One region of the Aeromonas simiae genome, then DNA from elsewhere that is predicted to be linked to it. Evidence: riboswitches for the same ligand, from Rfam matches in the RefSeq annotation. Region 1 holds a riboswitch; the other holds the start of a gene.
The links. A riboswitch is a leader RNA that binds a small molecule or an ion and turns the genes downstream of it on or off. The one in region 1 is predicted to bind lysine.

Region 1 (8,732 bases):
ATATCATCAATGACATCGCCCTGTTACAGACGCTGGGGATCCGCCTCGTGCTGGTATTCGGCGCCCGTCCGCAGATCGACGACGCCTTGGCGCGCCACGGCATCACCCCTGTCTATCACAAGAAGACCCGGGTCACCGACGAAGAGAGCCTCGGCATCATCAAACAGGTGTGCGGTGGTATGCAATTTGAAATCACCTCGCGCCTATCGATGGGGCTCACCAATACCCCCATGGCAGGGGCCCGCATCAGCGTGGTGAGCGGCAACTTCGTCACTGCCCAGCCGCTGGGGGTCGACGAGGGGGTCGACTACTGCCTGAGCGGCCGCATTCGCCGCATCGATGTGGAGGGGGTTCGCCGTCAGCTGGATCAGAACCATCTGGTGCTGATCTCCCCTATCGGCTGCTCAGTCACTGGCGAGAGCTTCAACCTCAACTCCGAAGACGTGGCCCAGCGCATCGCCGTCGATATCAAGGCCGACAAGCTGATCTGCTTCAGTGCCCATCAAGGGGTGCTCGATCGCGCAGGCGAAGCCATCTCAGAGCTGTTTCCGGAAGAGGCGCAAGAGATCTTAAGCCAGCTCGAGCAGGAGGGGGATCACCTCTCCAGCACGGCGCGCTATCTGCGGGCGGCCATCGCCTCCTGCCGTGGCGGTGTGCCGCGCTCTCATCTGGTGAGCTTCATGAACGACGGCGCCATGCTGCAAGAGCTGTTCACCCGTGAGGGGCTCGGCACCCAGATCGTGCGTGAAAGCGCCGAGCGGGCGCGCGCTGCCACCATCGAAGATATCGGCGGCATTCTCGAGCTGATCCGGCCGATGGAAGAAGAGGGGATCTTGGTGCGCCGCTCGCGCGAGCAACTGGAGATGGAGATCGATCACTTCACCGTGATCGCCCGTGACGGCCTCATCATCGGCTGCGCCGCGCTCTATCGCTTCCCCGATGAGGCGATGGCCGAGATGGCCTGCGTTGCCATTCATCCGGATTACCGCAGTGGTAACCGGGGCGACATGCTGGTCAACCGGGTCACCGATCAGGCGCGTCGGCTCGGCATCGAACATCTGTTCGTGCTGACCACCCGCTCCGTCCACTGGTTCCAGGAGCGCGGTTTCTCACCGGTTGAGGTGGAAGCCCTGCCGGTGGCCAAGCAGCGCCTCTACAACTGGCAGCGCCGCTCCAAGATCCTGATGAAACGGATTTCATAACTATCTGATTTTAAAAAAACATCCGCATGAAGTTGTCTTTTTAATCATATTGATTGACAGGCTCATGTCGTGCGGGGTATTTGTTAAGTCAAGCCACCATCCCAAGGTGGTACCAGAAGAGGAGCGCTGCCCAGGCAGCCCGAGCGAGGAGACCGGTCTCCGTAGAACTCGGGCGAGGGGGAGCAGCGCCGAGATGTGCCAGACCACCCGGTGGTCGGCATGTCGGCTGCGGGGGCTGAATCCCCCGGGCTGTCATCGGTGGGGGACATCTCTCCCTAGGTGGAGCGCTTCTGGCCGGGATGTTCACCTATTCCTGCCATTTTCCCGCTTCCCCTGTCTTATGCCCGATGGACCGGCTTTGTATTAATAGACAGGAGTTTTTGCATGACCGCTCTCAACGTTGCCAAGTTCGGCGGCACCAGCGTGGCCGACGCCACCGCGATGAACAACTGTGCCGACATTGTGCTCGGCAATCCCGCCACCCGCCTGGTGGTGCTCAGTGCCAGTGCCGGCGTCACCAACCTGCTGGTCGCCCTCGCTCAGGGAGAACTGAATGACGAGGAACGGGCCGAACAGTTGGCCCGCTTGCAGCAGATCCAGTTTGCCATCCTCAACGACCTCGGCAATCCGCCGGCAGTGCAGGAGGCTATTCTGGCCCAACTGGCCGAGATCGAGGCCATGTCTCGCCAGGCCTGCCTACATACCGATGCCGAGCTGGCCGATCGCCTGATCGCCTGCGGCGAGATGATGTCGACCCGCCTTTTCACCGAGCTGCTGACCCAGCGCGGAGCCCGCGCCACCTGGATTGACGTGCGCCAACTGATGCGCACCGACAGCCGCTTTGGTAAGGCGAGCGTGGAGCTTGATGCCACCCGCGCCCAGTGCCAACAACAGGTTGGCCCGCTGCTCGGCGACAGCATCATCGTGACCCAGGGCTTCATCGGTGCCGATGCGCAGGGACGCACCACCACCCTGGGCCGCGGCGGCTCTGACTACAGCGCGGCCCTGCTTGGTGAAGCGCTCGGCGCCACCAGCATCGAGATCTGGACCGATGTCCCCGGCATCTACACCACCGATCCCCGCCTGGTGGTACATGCCCGTCCCATCCCGGAGATCAGCTTCGCCGAAGCCGCTGAGATGGCGACATTTGGCGCCAAGGTACTGCACCCCTCCACCTTGCAACCGGCGGTGCGCAGCGATATTCCAGTGTTCGTCGGCTCGAGCAAGGACCCGGCTGCCGGCGGCACCTGGATCCGCGCCAAGACCGACGCCACCCCGCTGTTTCGCGCCGTGGCACTGCGCCGCAATCAGGTGCTGGTCACCCTGCACAGCCCCAACATGTTCCACGCTTACGGCTTCCTGGCCGAGGTGTTCGGCATTCTGGCGCGTCACCGCATCTCGGTCGATCTCATCACCACCTCCGAAGTCAGCGTCTCGCTGACCCTGGATCACACCGGCAGTCAGAGCAATGGCGAGGCCACCCTGAGTGACAAGGTGCTGGCCGAGCTCGGCGAGCTGTGCAAGGTGAAGGTGGAAAGCGGCCTGACCCTGGTCGCCCTCATCGGCAACCGCATGAGCGAGATGAGTGGAGTCGGCAGCCAGGTGTTTGCCACTCTGGAAGATCACAACATCCGCATGATCTGCTATGGCGCCAGTGCCCATAACCTCTGCTTCTTAGTCGGCGAGAGCGAAGCCACCGCCGTCCTCAACAAGTTGCATCAGGCCCTCATCGGCTAACGCCCTCAGGCCCGCTCCAGGTGGGCCTTTTTATTCTTTCGCACAAATTGTTAAGCATCTCTTCATTTAACGGTCATTAAATTGACAACATCAGCGGGTTGACCGCACCATCGGCGCTCTTGCTCAAGGATTGGGCCGTCATGAGACTTGCCGGATTTGCACTCCCTGCGTCGCCAGCCTGGCGCCGCCTCTTGCTCCACTGTCTGTGGGGTCTGCTCTTTTTTACCCTATTGCTACCTTGGCTGCGCCTCGATCAGTGGCTGAGCCGCTTCGAGCCCATCACCTTCCACAGTGGCGCGCTGCAAGTGGCCCGCCTCGAGCAAGTCTCCCCCCTCTACAAGAGCGATGCCCGCGGCATGTACGTGGTGTTGCAACACAGCTGGCGCCTGGCCGAGCCACTCACCGCCGACGATCGCCTGCTCTTTATCCTGCGCCGCGACGATGGCGGCGAGGCCGGGCGCCTCTCCCTCGACGGCAGCAAGCGCCAGCGCTGTGACTCGCAGGGGTGCCGCGTCCGCTTCAACAGCGCCATGCGGGTGCCGGACGAGGCGGCCGGCAGCGAGTACTCCCTGTGGGTCAAACCCGAGCTCAAGGGGGCGCCGGTGGGCCTGCAATTTCTGCGGATGCTGCCAAGCCGTGACATCGGCCTGCCCCACCTGCTGCTGGTGCTGGGGCTCATCGTGGCGCTCAACGCCCTGCTGCTGCGGGCCCTGCTGCCCCTGTTCCGTCGCCGCCTGCGCTCGCGGGTGGCCGCCAGCCTGCTGCTGGGCAATCTCACCTTCCTGCTGCTCTACGGGGTCGCCTTCTTTCGCGTTGGCGAGTTCAGTCTCTGGTCCGGTTTTCGCGCCGAGCTCTACTACCTCTCCTGGGGCACCATGGTGCTCGGCTGGGGGGCCTGTGCACTGGCCGGTTTTCACCTCTACATGGGGCTCACCTTCACCCTGCTGATGGGGGTTGGGCTGCTGGCCAACTTCACCAAGATCGCCATCTACGGCGTGCCCCTTGGCGGCAATGATCTAGGCAACCTGCTCGGTCTGTTGCAGATCCTGCGCGAGGAGCACCCTTGGGCCCCCTGGGCACTGGCCGCCCTGCTGGCTGTCGGTTGCTGGCGCTTTGCCCTGTCGCGCTGGCTGCTGCGCAGCGCCGCCGCCACCCTCGCCTTCTTCGCCCTGTGCGTCTTTGCCACCCAGGCCGGCAACCGACTGCTGGGGCCCAACGTGCGCTACTTTCAAGACAGCGTTACCTACCACCGGGATCTCATCCGCTCCGGCCCCGGCCTCTACCTGTTCAATCTGGTCGATGACATGGTGAGCCGCGGCTCCATCTTCCGTTACCCGCTCAACAAGAGCGCCCTTTCACCCAGCCGCGAGCCGACCCTGGCACCCGTCGCGCCGCTGTGGGATCAGGTGATCGTGCTGCAATACGAGTCGCTCTGGCTCGACTGGCGGGGAAAGATCTGCGCCAAGGCGCCCACCCTCACCCTGCCTGCCGGGGTGCGCGAGTGGCGCAAGACCATCCACTCCCCCACCACGGGCGGAATGACGGTGCTGGCGGAGTTCGAGATGAACACGGGGCTGCCGGTCGGGCTGCTCAAACAGGGCATAGTACCCTACTACTATTTGCAGCAAGCGGTGCCTGGGCTGGCCCACACGGCCCGCGCCAACGGCTACCAGACCCTGTTCGTGCATCCCTACTCGGAGAGGTTCTGGGGCCGCGATCAGGCCGTTCCGGCCCTTGGCTATCAGACCCGTTGGTTCGACACCCACTTCAACGCCATGGCGCACAAGGGGCTCTATGTCTCGGATGACGCGCTGATAAGCCAGCTAATCAGCACGGTTCAAGCGGGGTCGCCGCGCTTTGCCTACGCGGTCTCGATGCAGGGGCACGGGCCGTTCGACGCGCCGCGTTATCAGGGCGCCGAGCGCGAGGGGGCCTGCCCCGGCCTGCCAGAGAGGGAGCGGCAAACCCTCAACACCTACTACACCGGGGTGGTCGATGCCATGGCCTCCTTGCAGCGGCTGCTTGAGCACCTCAATGCCAGCGACTCACGCTATCTGGTGCTGGCGTTTGGCGATCACCAGCCGTTTTTGATGTCGGCAGGCGACGGCATTCTCGGCGACAAGCCAAGCCGGGCGGCGCGCTACGAGATCCCCATGATGGTCTTTACCCGCCAAGATGACTCACTCGATGTGCAGCAGCAATTTGGGGACGTGCGCCAGATCTACCAGATGGGGCAGACGCTGCGCCGGCTGCTGGCAGGCAACCTCGCTCTGCCGGCCGCGCAACCTCTGCTGCACCCCGTACTGGGGGAAGAGGCCGGGTTTGACCCCACCCCCTTGCTGCCGCAGCTGCGCGCGACCTTCCGCCCCGATGTGCTGCCCTAGGGCTGCGCGCGTGCTGCTGAGCCCATAAAAAAAGAGGGCCTAGGCCCTCTTTTTTACTGTATTGCGTTTACGGCAACGCGGCTCAAGCGCGATCGAGCAGGATATTGAGCATGCGACGCAGCGGCTCGGCGGCGCCCCACAGCAGTTGGTCACCCACGGTGAAGGCCGAGAGGTACTCAGGCCCCATGTTGAGCTTGCGCAGACGGCCGACCGGGATGGTCAGGGTGCCGGTGACGGCAGCCGGGGTCAGCTCGCGGGCGCTGATGTCGCGCTCGTTAGGGATCACCTTGACCCAGTCGTTGTGGGCCGCCAGCAGTGCCTCGATCTCGGCAAGGGGCAGATCCTTTTTCAGCTTGATGGTGAACGCCTGGCTGTGGCAGCGCAGGGCGCCGATGCGCACGCACAGGCCATCGACCGGCACCGGCGCGTTCTCGATGCCGAGGATCTTGTTGGTCTCGGCCTGACCCTTCCACTCCTCGCGGCTCTGGCCATTGGGCAGGGCGGTATCGATCCAGGGGATCAGGCTGCCCGCCAGCGGCACGCCGAAGTTGTCGACCGGCAGGGTGCCGGAGCGAGTCTTCTCGGTGATCTTGCGCTCGATGTCGAGAATGGCAGAGGCCGGATCGGCCAGCTCCACCGCCACTTCGTCACGCAGCAAGCCCATCTGGGTCACCAGCTCGCGCATGTGGCGCGCGCCGCCGCCGGACGCAGCCTGATAGGTGGCCACGCTCACCCACTCGACCAGATCGGCATCGAACAGACCGCCCAGAGCCAGCAGCATCAGGCTGACGGTGCAGTTGCCGCCAACAAACGTCTTCACCCCATTGTCGAGCGCCTGCTCAATCACCCCACCGTTGACCGGGTCGAGGATGATGACTGCGTCTTTTTCCATGCGCAGGGTGGAGGCTGCATCAATCCAGTAGCCCTGCCAGCCGCTGGCCAGCAGACGCGGATAGACATCCTTGGTGTAGTCGCCACCCTGACAGGTGATGATGATCTCCTGGCTGGCCAGCGCCTCAATATCAAAGGCATCTTTCAGGGTACCGGCATCCACGCCGAAGTTGGGGGCCGCCTCGCCAGCTTGCGAGGTGGTGAAGAAGGTGGGCTGGATGCGGGCAAAATCCTTCTCTTCCTGCATACGGCTCATCAAGACCGAGCCCACCATACCGCGCCAACCGACTAAACCGACTTTTTTCATGATTACTCCTACCCTGGATAGCTGATAAATCTGGATGCACCCGCAGCAGTGCCTCGGCAGCAACATGCCGATAACATGCGGGGTGCAGCAAAAAATGTGTTACTCCACATTACGGATTGTGCGCCGCCGTGCAAGTCGATTTCTGCAATATTTCCCTTCATCTGCTGCAACGGAGCGAGATCTGGCCGCCCAGTCCCCCTGCCGCTATGATGGTCACTCGTGGCAATCACTGCCCCGCCAGGGACGACCCCGGCGGCCCTTCTGTTCGCCGGGACGACCCGGCCCGATGGCGTTATCTATTATGTCTTGGACGCTTCTGCTGCTGGCTGGCCTGTTCGAGGTCGCCTGGGCCATTGGCCTCAAATATACCCAGGGATTTACCCGCCCCCTCCCCACTCTGTTGACGCTGGCCGCCATGGCGGTGAGCGTGCTGTTGCTTGCCCAGGCGGTGCGCCACCTCCCTCTTGGCACCGCCTATGCGGTATGGACCGGCATCGGCGCCGTCGGCACCGTGCTATTGGGGATAGTGCTATTCAACGAGCCGGCCAGCGCCACACGGCTACTCTGCGTCGGGCTCATCATCGCCGGTATCATGGGGCTCAAGCTCATGACATAAGGGGGAAAGCCCCCCATTTTCGCCAATTTTCCTGCCAAGGTTCTGTCAAAGGGGCAGTCGCCTGCTATCATCTGCGCCCGAAACATGAGCCAACACCATCAGGAACCATAGAGATGACCGACCACACCTTTATTCCCGGCAAGGACGCGGCGCTGGAAGACTCCATCGAGCGTTTCCAAAGCAAGCTCCAGGCCCTGGGCTATGACATCGAGGAGGCCTCCTGGCTCAACCCGGTGCCCAACGTCTGGTCCGTGCACATCCGCGACAAGGAGTGCCCGCTCTGCTTTACCAATGGTAAAGGTGCCAGCAAGAAGGCCGCGCTGGCCTCGGCTCTTGGCGAATATTTCGAGCGACTCTCCACCAACTACTTCTTCGCTGACTTCTATCTGGGCGAGGAGATCGCCAACGGCGATTTCGTCCACTATCCGAACGAGAAGTGGTTCCCCATCACGGGCGACAAGCTGCCGGTCGATCTGCTCGATGAGTTCACCCGCAAGTTCTATAACCCGGAAGGGGAAGTGACCGCCGACATGCTGGTGGACTTGCAATCGAATAACGAGGAGCGCGGCATCGTTGCCCTCCCCTTCGAGCGCCAGTCGGATCACCAGACCGTGTATATCCCGATGAACATCATCGGCAATCTTTATGTCTCCAACGGCATGAGCGCCGGCAACACCAAGACTGAGGCGCGCACTCAGGGGCTCTCCGAGGTGTTCGAGCGCCACGTCAAAAATAAGATCATCGCCGAGGCCATCAGCCTGCCGGAGATTCCGGCCGAGGTGATTGCCCGCTACCCCGGCATCAAGGCGGCCATCGATGCCCTCGAGGCCGAAGGCTTCCCCATTCTGAGCTATGACGCCTCCCTGGGCGGCCGCTACCCGGTCATCTGCGTGGTGCTGCTCAACCCGAGCAACGGCACCTGCTTTGCCTCCTTCGGCGCCCATCCGCGCTTCGAAGTGGCCTTCGAGCGTACCGTGACCGAGCTGCTGCAAGGGCGCGGCCTCAAGGATCTCGACGTCTTCATGCCCCCCTCGTTCGACAACGAGGAGGTAGCGGATCACCACAACCTCGAGACCCACTTCATCGACTCGTCGGGTCTCATCAGTTGGGATCTGTTCAAGCAAGAGGCTGACTTCGAGTTCGCCGACTGGAACTTCGCCGGTACCACCCAAGAGGAGTTCGATCACCTCATCGGCATCTTCCACGAGCTTGAGCAGCCGGTCTACATCGCCGATTACGAGCACCTCGGCGTCTATGCCTGCCGCATCCTGGTGCCCGGCATGTCCGACATCTATCCGGCCGAGGATCTGCTGCTGGCCAACAACAACATGGGCGCCCACCTGCGTGAGGTGATCCTGGCCCTGCCCTCGCTGGAGTGGGATGCCGAGCAGTACATGGCCCTTTACGACCAGCTCGAAGAAGAGGGGCACGACGAGCGCACCCGAGTGCGCGAGCTGCTCGGCATCGCCGCCAGCAAGGGCACCGCCCTGCACACCCTGCGGGTGGGCGAACTCAAGGCCATGCTGGCCCTGGCCGCGGGCGAGCTGGAGACCGCGCTGGAGTGGATCGACTGGACCATGGAGTTCAACCAGTCA
Region 2 (8,732 bases), 870 kb from region 1:
GGGTGAGCTGGGCGCCGGGTTCAAACTGGTGACGCCGGGCATCCGGCCGGCTGGCAGCGAGCAGGGTGATCAGCGCCGCATCATGACCCCCAGCCGCGCCGTGGCTGCGGGCTCCGATTACCTGGTGGTGGGCCGCCCCATCACTCAGGCGGCCGATCCAGCTCAGGTGTTAGCGCACATCAACGGCGAGCTGGCCAGCTTAGGCTGACCAGAGCGAGCACTAACCCCGCCATGCTTCCCAGCAGGTGGGACCCCACATGCACCCGGGCGCCGATCAGGGCGGCGCTCGGGCTATTCTCCCCGCCGCCCTGCCAGTCAAGCAGCAACTTGATAGCAAAACCCAGCAGCAGTAGCCGGGCGCCGCGCCGCTTGAAATAGAGATCCCGCACCAGCCCCCAGACAAACAGGCCGTGCAGTGCACCGGAGAGACCCATGTACCACTGGGTTTGCGGGCAGAGCAGCCAGATCCCGATGGTGACGCCCAATGCACCGCTGCCGAGTACCAGCAGAAGGCGGGCTGCATCGAGATCGCGACTAAACAGGGTGACCAGCACCCAGAGGCCGCAGAGGTTAAGTAGCAGGTGCCAGCCGTTGGTGTGAGCCAGGTTGCCTGTTATCATGCGCCACCATTGCCCGCCGGCGATGGCGGAGCGCTGGAACGAGATTGCATCGTTCGGCACCCAGATCCACAGCACCCATAACAGCAATGAAAGGGCGGCGGCTGCCACCCATCCGGATTTTTCAGTGAACACGACGCAAGGCTCCCGACAGGCTTCCAGCCGCTACTGTACCGATTGTCGGCGCGCACTCAAGGCTTGCCTGTGCGCGCACTTGCCCCGTATCGATAATCCGACGGCGCTGCTGGTGCTACAGCACCCCAATGAGGCGACCCACCCCAAGGGGACGGCGCATCTGCTGACGGGTAGTCTGCGGCGGGCCGAGCTGCGGGTGGGGGACGACTGGGAGCGGGATAATGCCCTGATGGCGGTGCTGACCGCGGCCCCTCACTATCTGCTGTGGCCGGATGAGACGGCGCAGCCGCTCAGTGCGCTGCCTGCCGAGCCGGCAGCCCGTTTTGTGCTGCTCGATGGCACCTGGCGCAAATGTTACCGGATGCTGATGGAGAACCCGACGCTGGCGGCGTTGCCACGGGTTGCGATTGCGCCCCGCCGCGGCCACTACCAAATTCGCAAGGCCCCCTTCAATGGGGCCCTTTCCACCCTGGAGGCGGGCTATCATCTGCTGTGCGAATGGGAGGGTGAGCCTGCACGTTATGCACCGCTCTGGCACCTGTTCGAGCGTTTCAATGCCCAGTGGCTCGCCTTCAGCCAAGCCAAACGAGGAGAATAAGATGGGAATTGCCGTCGTGGTATTCAGTGGTGGGCAGGACAGCACCACCTGTCTGGTGCAGGCATTGCAGCATTATGACGAGGTTCACGCCATCACCTTTGACTACGGCCAGCGCCATGTGGCCGAGATCGAGGTGGCCAAGGCATTGGCCGTGCGCCTCGGGGTCAAGGCCCACAAGGTGATGGATGTCTCCTTGCTCGGCGAACTGGCCCTCTCATCGCTCACCCGTGATGACATTCCGGTCAGTCGTGAGCTGCAAGACAATGGTCTGCCCAACACCTTCGTGCCGGGACGCAACATCCTGTTTTTGACCCTGGCCGCCATCTATGCCTACCAAGTTGGGGCCGAGGCGGTGATCACCGGGGTATGCGAGACCGATTTTTCCGGCTACCCGGATTGCCGCGATGAGTTCGTCAAGGCGCTCAACCACGCCGTGGCGCTGGGGATGGATCGGCCGGTGCGTTTCGAGACCCCGCTGATGTGGCTCGATAAGGCGGAGACCTGGGCCCTGGCCGACCGCTATGGCCACCTCGACACGGTGCGTCAGCACACACTCACCTGCTACAACGGTATCCAGGGGGACGGGTGTGGCGAGTGCCCGGCTTGCTTGTTGCGCGCCCGTGGCCTGAACGAATACCTAGAGCAGGGAGAGGCCGTCCGTGCCCGCCTTGCCACCAAGTTGGCGGCCGCCTGAGCCGTCCCTTCACTTTTTTCAGACAGACATTGATGATTCACTACCCGATCAACGAAATCTTCCAGACCATACAGGGGGAGGGGGTCAATACCGGCCTTCCCGCCATTTTTGTTCGCCTACAGGGCTGCCCGGTGGGGTGCCCCTGGTGCGATACCCGCCATACCTGGGTGGTCGATCCGGAGCGCCAAGTGGCGAGTCAGCAGGTGCTCGATCGCTCCAACGAGTCCGATGGCTGGAGCCCGATGAGCGCCCCTGAGGTGCTCGAGAGCTTCCGTCGCCTCGGTTACACGGCCCGGTTGGTGGTGATCACCGGTGGCGAGCCTTGCCTCTATGACTTGCGCGAACTCTCGACCCTGTTGCTGGGGGAGGGGTATGCGGTGCAAGTCGAGACCAGCGGCACCCACGAGGTACGGGTGCACGACGCCGCCTGGGTCACTGTCTCCCCCAAACTCGGTATGAAAGGGGGCTTTGCCGTACTGCCCCAGGCGCTGGCCCGGGCCAACGAGATCAAGCATCCGGTGGCCACTGAGCACCATATCGAGGAGCTCGACGAACTGCTGCATTTCGCCACGCTGCGTCCGGATGTGCAGATCGCCCTGCAACCCATCAGTCAGAAGCGGCGAGCCACCGAGCTGGCGATGAGGGTCTGTATCGAGCGCCATTGGCGGTTGTCTATTCAGACCCACAAGTATCTGGATATCGACTGATGGAGATGGATAGCCATATCCTGTTGCAACTCAATATGGCCATGCCCTATGGGAAATACCGTGGCCGGCGTCTGATTGAATTACCAGAGCCTTACCTGGTATGGATGGCACGGCAGGGATTTCCTGCCGGTAAATTGGGGCAGGCGCTGGCACTGGCCCACGAGATCAAAGTCAATGGACTGGAGCAGATGTTATTACCACTGCTCAATGGAAGAGCCCCATGAGAATATATACACGACAAGGTGACCAAGGTCAGACTCGTTTGGCCGATGGTTCCTGCTTGAGCAAAACCCATATTCGCGTCGAAAGTTATGGACTGGTGGATGAACTCAATTCCCAAATTGGTTTGCTAATTGCGAATCTGCCGGAAAATGCGACGGTTTTATCTCCCATGCTGCAATTAATTCAGCAAGAGATGTTCGATGTTGGGAGCGAATTGGCATTTCCTTGCGAGGCTCAGAATAGCGCCTTGTGGCAGGTATCGGAAATATGGACTCGGCGGCTGGAAGCGGAGATGGATCAATTTTCTGAGACGCTGCCCCCCCTGCGACAGTTCATTCTACCGGGCGGTTCACCGGCCGCGGCTCAGGCTCATGTGGTTCGTACTCTGACGCGGCGCTGCGAGCGGCAGCTGGTGCTGCTGAGTCAGCATGAGCCGCTCAATCCGGCCCTGCTGCCCTATATCAACCGCCTTAGCGACTGGTTTTTCGTGCTGGCCAGGGTGCTGCTGCAACGGGAAGGGAAAGCGGAGATCGTCTGGTGCAAGGCCAGCGAGCGCTAAAACAAAAAACCTCGCCATAAGGCGAGGTTTTTTCATGCAAAGGTACTCAGATGGCAAAATCTTCCAGTGATTTGCCCTCTTCATTAACGGCCTTAGCAATAGCAGAAGGCATGCGACCCTGGCCGGTCCAGGTTTTTTCTTGGCCGTTATCCATATAGCGGTATTTGGCCGGACGCGGTGCTCGTTTGCTACCTTTGGTTTTGCTAGGGGTGCTGGTCGTGGTGACCAGTTCACTCGGATCAATACCGGCTGCCTTCAGCATGTCGCTATATTCTTGCAGCTTGCGTTGATGTTCTTCGCGAGCGGCGCGTTCGGACGCTGCTTCCTGTTGGCGCTCTTCAATCACGCAGGTCAGTTTCTCCAAACCTTCTTGCAGTTGTTCCTGGGTCAATTCACGGCAGGCGGCGCGCAGGCTGCGAATATTTAAGAGAACCTTCAGAAAGTCGTTCATAGAGATACCACCTGATCTGTTATTGATAATAAGACTGACATATAGAGTGTCGTTTTGTAAAATTTAAACCGCCAGAATGTTTCTAGTCAAGTTAATAACTACCATCATGAAATATTTGAAATAGAAAGGGGAAATATTGAGTCGGTAGGGACGTGTTTAACCCTGAATTTGTGGAGTTATATGAGACACTTACGCTTTGGTGGTGTTTTACACTGCTTCTCGTTGTCTGGGTAGCAAATGCACAAGGGGTATCTTTATCGGTTGCGATTAATCGTCTGCTTGATAAAATGCCAACCGAATACCTTTAAGTAGAGGCGCGCTGCCTATGAGTATCCGAGCGGAGGGTGATGCCGTCGATGTTCGGGGAAAGGAGTCAGCGCCGAAGTGGCCAGGCCATCATACCGGGCTGCTGGTTCTGCATTTAAGAAGTGCAGGACTGCCATAGTCATCCACTATGGAGCGCTACCTGAAGGAGCTGAGGAGTATGCCCCCCACTGGGTCCTGTTTCTTTGATCCTACGGTAGATCTCCACCTTGTCTTTTTAGGTGTAAAGAGATCATGGACATCATTCATTTTGCGGACTCACCCTGGTCCGTGGTACCCCCGCTGCTGGCGGTCGCGCTGGCGATCACGACGCGCCGTGTGCTGCTCTCCCTTGGGGTCGGCATCCTGGCTGGCGGCCTGCTGCTCAATCATTTCTCCCCGCTCGACTCACTGCACTACCTGATGGGCACCGTGTTGAAGATCTTCTGGGTCGACGGCACCTTCAACCATGACAACATCAACATGATCCTGTTCATGTTCCTGCTCGGTGGGCTCATCAGCCTGATGACCGCCTCCGGGGCGACCCGCGCCTTTGCAGAATGGGCCGAGCGACGCGCCAAATCCCGTCAGGGAGCCAAGGCGCTGACCGGTCTGATGGTGTTTGCCTTCTTCATCGACGACTTCTTCCACAGTCTTTCGGTGGGGGCTATTTGCCGCCCGGTGACCGATCGCTTCCAGATCTCCCGCGCCAAGTTGGCCTATCTGCTCGACTCCACCGCGGCTCCGGTCTGCGTACTGATGCCGATTTCATCGTGGGGGGCCTACATCATCGCCCTGATTGGCGGCATCATGGCGGCCCACGGGGTCTCCGATGTGAGCCCCATCTCCGCCTTTGTGCAGATGGTGCCGATGAACCTCTATGCGGTCTTCACCCTCATCATGGTGCTGGTGGTGATTGCGTTTCAGCTCGACATCGGTGCGATGCGCCAGCATGAGCAGTGGGCCCTCGAGGGCAAGCTGTGGGATGAGTCTAAAGGCCGCCCCATCGGTCTGGACATGGAAGCGCCCAAGGATAGCCGTGGCAGCATGCTCGACATGGTGTTGCCGATCCTGACCCTGACCGCCGCCACCGTCTACTTCATGATTGACTCCGGCGCTGCCGTATTGGCCGAAAATGGTGAGCCGTTCAGCCTGCTCGGTTCGTTTGAGAACACCAATGTCGGCTCTTCCCTGGTCTATGGGGCCCTGTGCAGCCTGGCGGTCTCCATCGCGCTGGCCCTGCGCCTCAAGCTCGATGCCAAGACCTGGCTGCGTACTGCGCCGCAAGGGGTGATGGCAATGCTGCCGGCTATCAACATCTTGCTGTTTGCCTGGACCATCGGTGCCGTGGTGCGCGATGTGGAGACCGGTAAGTACTTAGCCAGCCTGGCCAACGGCAACCTGCCGATCGAGGTGCTGCCGGCCGTGGTGTTTGTGCTCTCCTGCGCCATGGCGTTTGCCACCGGTACCAGTTGGGGCACGTTCGGCATCATGCTGCCGCTGGCCGGTGACATGGCGGCCGCCAGCGACATCGCCCTGTTGCTGCCGATGTTGGCGGCGGTGCTGGCTGGCGCCGTGTTTGGCGACCATAGCTCGCCCATCTCCAGCACCAGCATCCTCTCCGCGACCGGGGCGGGCTGCCATCACATCGATCACGTGATGACTCAGTTGCCCTACGCCCTCTCGGTGGCCTTCGGGGCGGCGCTCGGTTACCTCGCCATGGGGCTGATGCACTCCGTGCTGGCCGGCTTCCTGATCAGTGCCCTGTGGTTTGTGCTGTTTTGCGTCTACCACATCCGGCGTAACCAGCCGGTGCTGGCGACCGCATAATGACGCGAGGGGGCCTTAAGGGCCCCCTCGCTTTTGTGATAGACTCCGCGGCTGAATTTTACTGGCGGGATCCCTGATGGCCTCTTTGCATTACAAATTTGCCGCGATGAACTCTGGCAAGTCGACCCAGCTTATCCAGGCTCACTTCAACTATCTCGAGCGCGGCATGCGCCCGCTGGCCATGACGCCAGCCATCGACGATCGCTTCGGAGTGGGGGTCATCTCGGCTCGGGTTGGCCTTGAACTGAAGGTGGAGGTGTTCAGTGAAAGCAGCGATCTGCTGGCGCTGATCCGTGAGCGCCATGCCCGCGAGCCCATCGATGTCTTCATCGTCGACGAGGCCCAGTTTCTTACCCGAGAGCAGGTCTACCAGCTGGCCAGCATCGTCGATGATCTCAACATTCCGGTCATCGCCTATGGCCTCAAGACTGACTTTCGCGCCGAGCTGTTTCCCGGCTCCTACCACCTGCTCTGCCTGGCCGACAAGGTCGAGGAGCTCAAGAGCATCTGCTGGTGTGGCAACAAGGCACACATGAACGCCAGGGTCAGTGAAGCCGGTGAGGTGATGCGCGACGGCGCTCAGGTCGAGATCGGTGGCAATGACCGTTATGTCTCCTTGTGTCGCAAGCACTATCTGGATGGCAAGGCCTATCTCGACTGACACCAAGGCTGAGGGGGGCGCCGTCGCGGTCGTTTATCATGGCGACGCCAGAAAATGGCAACTTCCCCCCTGAATCGGATTTGTTCGGTATCGACAATGCTTTACCATGATGCACTGTTCTTCTGCCAGCGTTATGAGTCCACCATGCGTCACCTGCTTTTTCTCTTCTCACTGACCCCTTTTCTCTATGCCTGCAGCAGTGAGCCGCAGCCGCCTGCGCCGCAGCAGCCACCCGCGGTGGTGAAGGGGGGCTTCTTGCTTGAGCCCTCCCATGTGCAGGGCACGCTCGGCGGCGACTTTGCTTTCAACCAGAATGCCAACCGCTTCATCGATAAGATGGTGCAAAAGCACGGCTTCGATCGCCAGCAGTTGCATGACGTGCTCTCGCAGGCCGAGCGGCTGGATTGGGTTATTCGCCTGATGGACAGGCAGGCCCCCACCACCCGGCAGCCGAGTGGCCCGACCGGCGCCTGGGTGCGCTACCGCAACCAGTTCATCACGCCGCAGCAGATCGCGCTGGGCAGTGACTTCTGGAACCAGTATGAGGATGCCCTCAACCGTGCCTATGCCGAATATGGGGTGCCGCCCGAGATCATCGTCGGCATCATCGGGGTTGAGACTCGCTGGGGACGGGTGATGGGTAAGACCCGCATCCTCGATGCGCTGGCCACCTTGGCATTCGACTATCCGCGCCGGGCGGCCTTCTTTGAAGGGGAGCTCGAGGTGTTCTTGCTGATGGCCAGAAACGAAGGGGTCGATCCGCTCGATCTGCGTGGCTCCTACGCCGGCGCCATGGGCTATGGCCAGTTCATGCCCTCGTCGTTCAAGGCCTATGCGGTCGATTTCAACCACAACGGTCACACCAACCTGTGGGACCCGGTGGACGCCATCGGCAGCGTGGCTAACTACTTCAAGGCCCATGGCTGGCGCAAGGGGCAACCGGTGGCGGTGCCCGCCAGCGGCCAGGCGCCTGGGCTCGAGCACGGCTTCCAGACCCGCTACAGCATGGCGACCCTGGCCTCGGCCGGCCTCACGCCGCAGGGCTCGACCGGGAGCTACAAGGAGGCGAGCCTGCTGCGCCTGGATATGGGCAGCGGCTACCAGTACTGGTACGGCCTGCCCAACTTCTACGCCATTACCCGTTACAACCACAGCACCCACTACGCCATGGCGGTGTGGCAGTTGGGCGAGGCGGTGCGCAAGGCGCGGTACGGCTACTGACACCAGCAGATGAGAAAGGGGCCCATAAGGGCCCCTTTTTTGTGGGGAGCAGCGCGGCCCTACTTCCAGGGGAGCGGCGGGGAGATAAGGCGCGGCCCGTCATAGCCGGGTACCGGGCCGAAACGGCGGCTGCCGCTGCGCCACTCTTCATCGGCCTGGGTGATGGCGGCGCGATCGCGGCTGACAAAGTTCCACCAGATGGTGGGCTCGAGGGCCAGCGGCTCGCCGCCGATGAGCAGCAGCCGGGCGCCGGGGGCGAGCTGCACCTCGACACTCTGTCGCTCGGGGGCCAGATAAGCCAGATGCTCGGCGGCCAGCGGGGTGCCATCAATGGTCACGCTACCCTCAAGGGGGAACAGGCCATGCTCGAAGTGAACGTTGAGGGGCAGGGTCAGCCGGGCGCCGGCCGGGGCGTGAATATCCAGCCCGATGAGGGGGGAGAAGGCGAGGGTAGGGGCCTGGTGGCCGTCGTGCTCGCCGATGAGCAGCGTCAGCTCGGCCCCCTGCTCCTGCCAGCGCGGCAGGGTCGGGTAGTGATCAAAGCGCGGCGCCATCTCTTCTTGCTCCGGCGGCAGCACCAGCCACAGTTGGGCGGCGTGCAGGCGCGCCGTGTCTGGCACCGACTCCTCTGTGTGAACAATGCCGTGCCCTGCGCTCATCAGGTTGACCTGGCCCGGTCGGATCAGTTGCAGACTGCCGAGGCTGTCTTTGTGCAGGATCTCCCCCTCAATCAT

Region 2: another riboswitch for lysine. It lies ahead of FE240_RS10550 (Na+/H+ antiporter NhaC family protein); the one in region 1 lies ahead of lysC (lysine-sensitive aspartokinase 3).

The regions. Positions count from the first base shown of each region.
Region 1 covers NZ_CP040449.1:1,359,471-1,368,202, reverse strand. The annotation lists gene argA (amino-acid N-acetyltransferase) at 1-1,202, shown strand, start outside; lysine riboswitch at 1,311-1,500, shown strand; gene lysC (lysine-sensitive aspartokinase 3) at 1,587-2,939, shown strand; gene FE240_RS06440 (LTA synthase family protein) at 3,080-5,323, shown strand; gene asd (aspartate-semialdehyde dehydrogenase) at 5,406-6,521, opposite strand; gene sugE (quaternary ammonium compound efflux SMR transporter SugE) at 6,823-7,137, shown strand; gene ycaO (30S ribosomal protein S12 methylthiotransferase accessory factor YcaO) at 7,251-8,732, shown strand, end outside.
Region 2 covers NZ_CP040449.1:2,228,898-2,237,629, reverse strand. The annotation lists gene pyrF (orotidine-5'-phosphate decarboxylase) at 1-208, shown strand, start outside; gene rrtA (rhombosortase) at 180-752, opposite strand; gene FE240_RS10580 (tRNA-uridine aminocarboxypropyltransferase) at 643-1,350, shown strand; gene queC (7-cyano-7-deazaguanine synthase QueC) at 1,352-2,044, shown strand; gene queE (7-carboxy-7-deazaguanine synthase QueE) at 2,080-2,751, shown strand; gene FE240_RS10565 (DUF3820 family protein) at 2,751-2,975, shown strand; gene FE240_RS10560 (cob(I)yrinic acid a,c-diamide adenosyltransferase) at 2,972-3,532, shown strand; gene FE240_RS10555 (H-NS family histone-like protein) at 3,579-3,983, opposite strand; lysine riboswitch at 4,285-4,456, shown strand; gene FE240_RS10550 (Na+/H+ antiporter NhaC family protein) at 4,542-6,116, shown strand; gene FE240_RS10545 (thymidine kinase) at 6,193-6,777, shown strand; gene mltB (lytic murein transglycosylase B) at 6,922-7,998, shown strand; gene FE240_RS10535 (pirin family protein) at 8,058-8,732, opposite strand, start outside.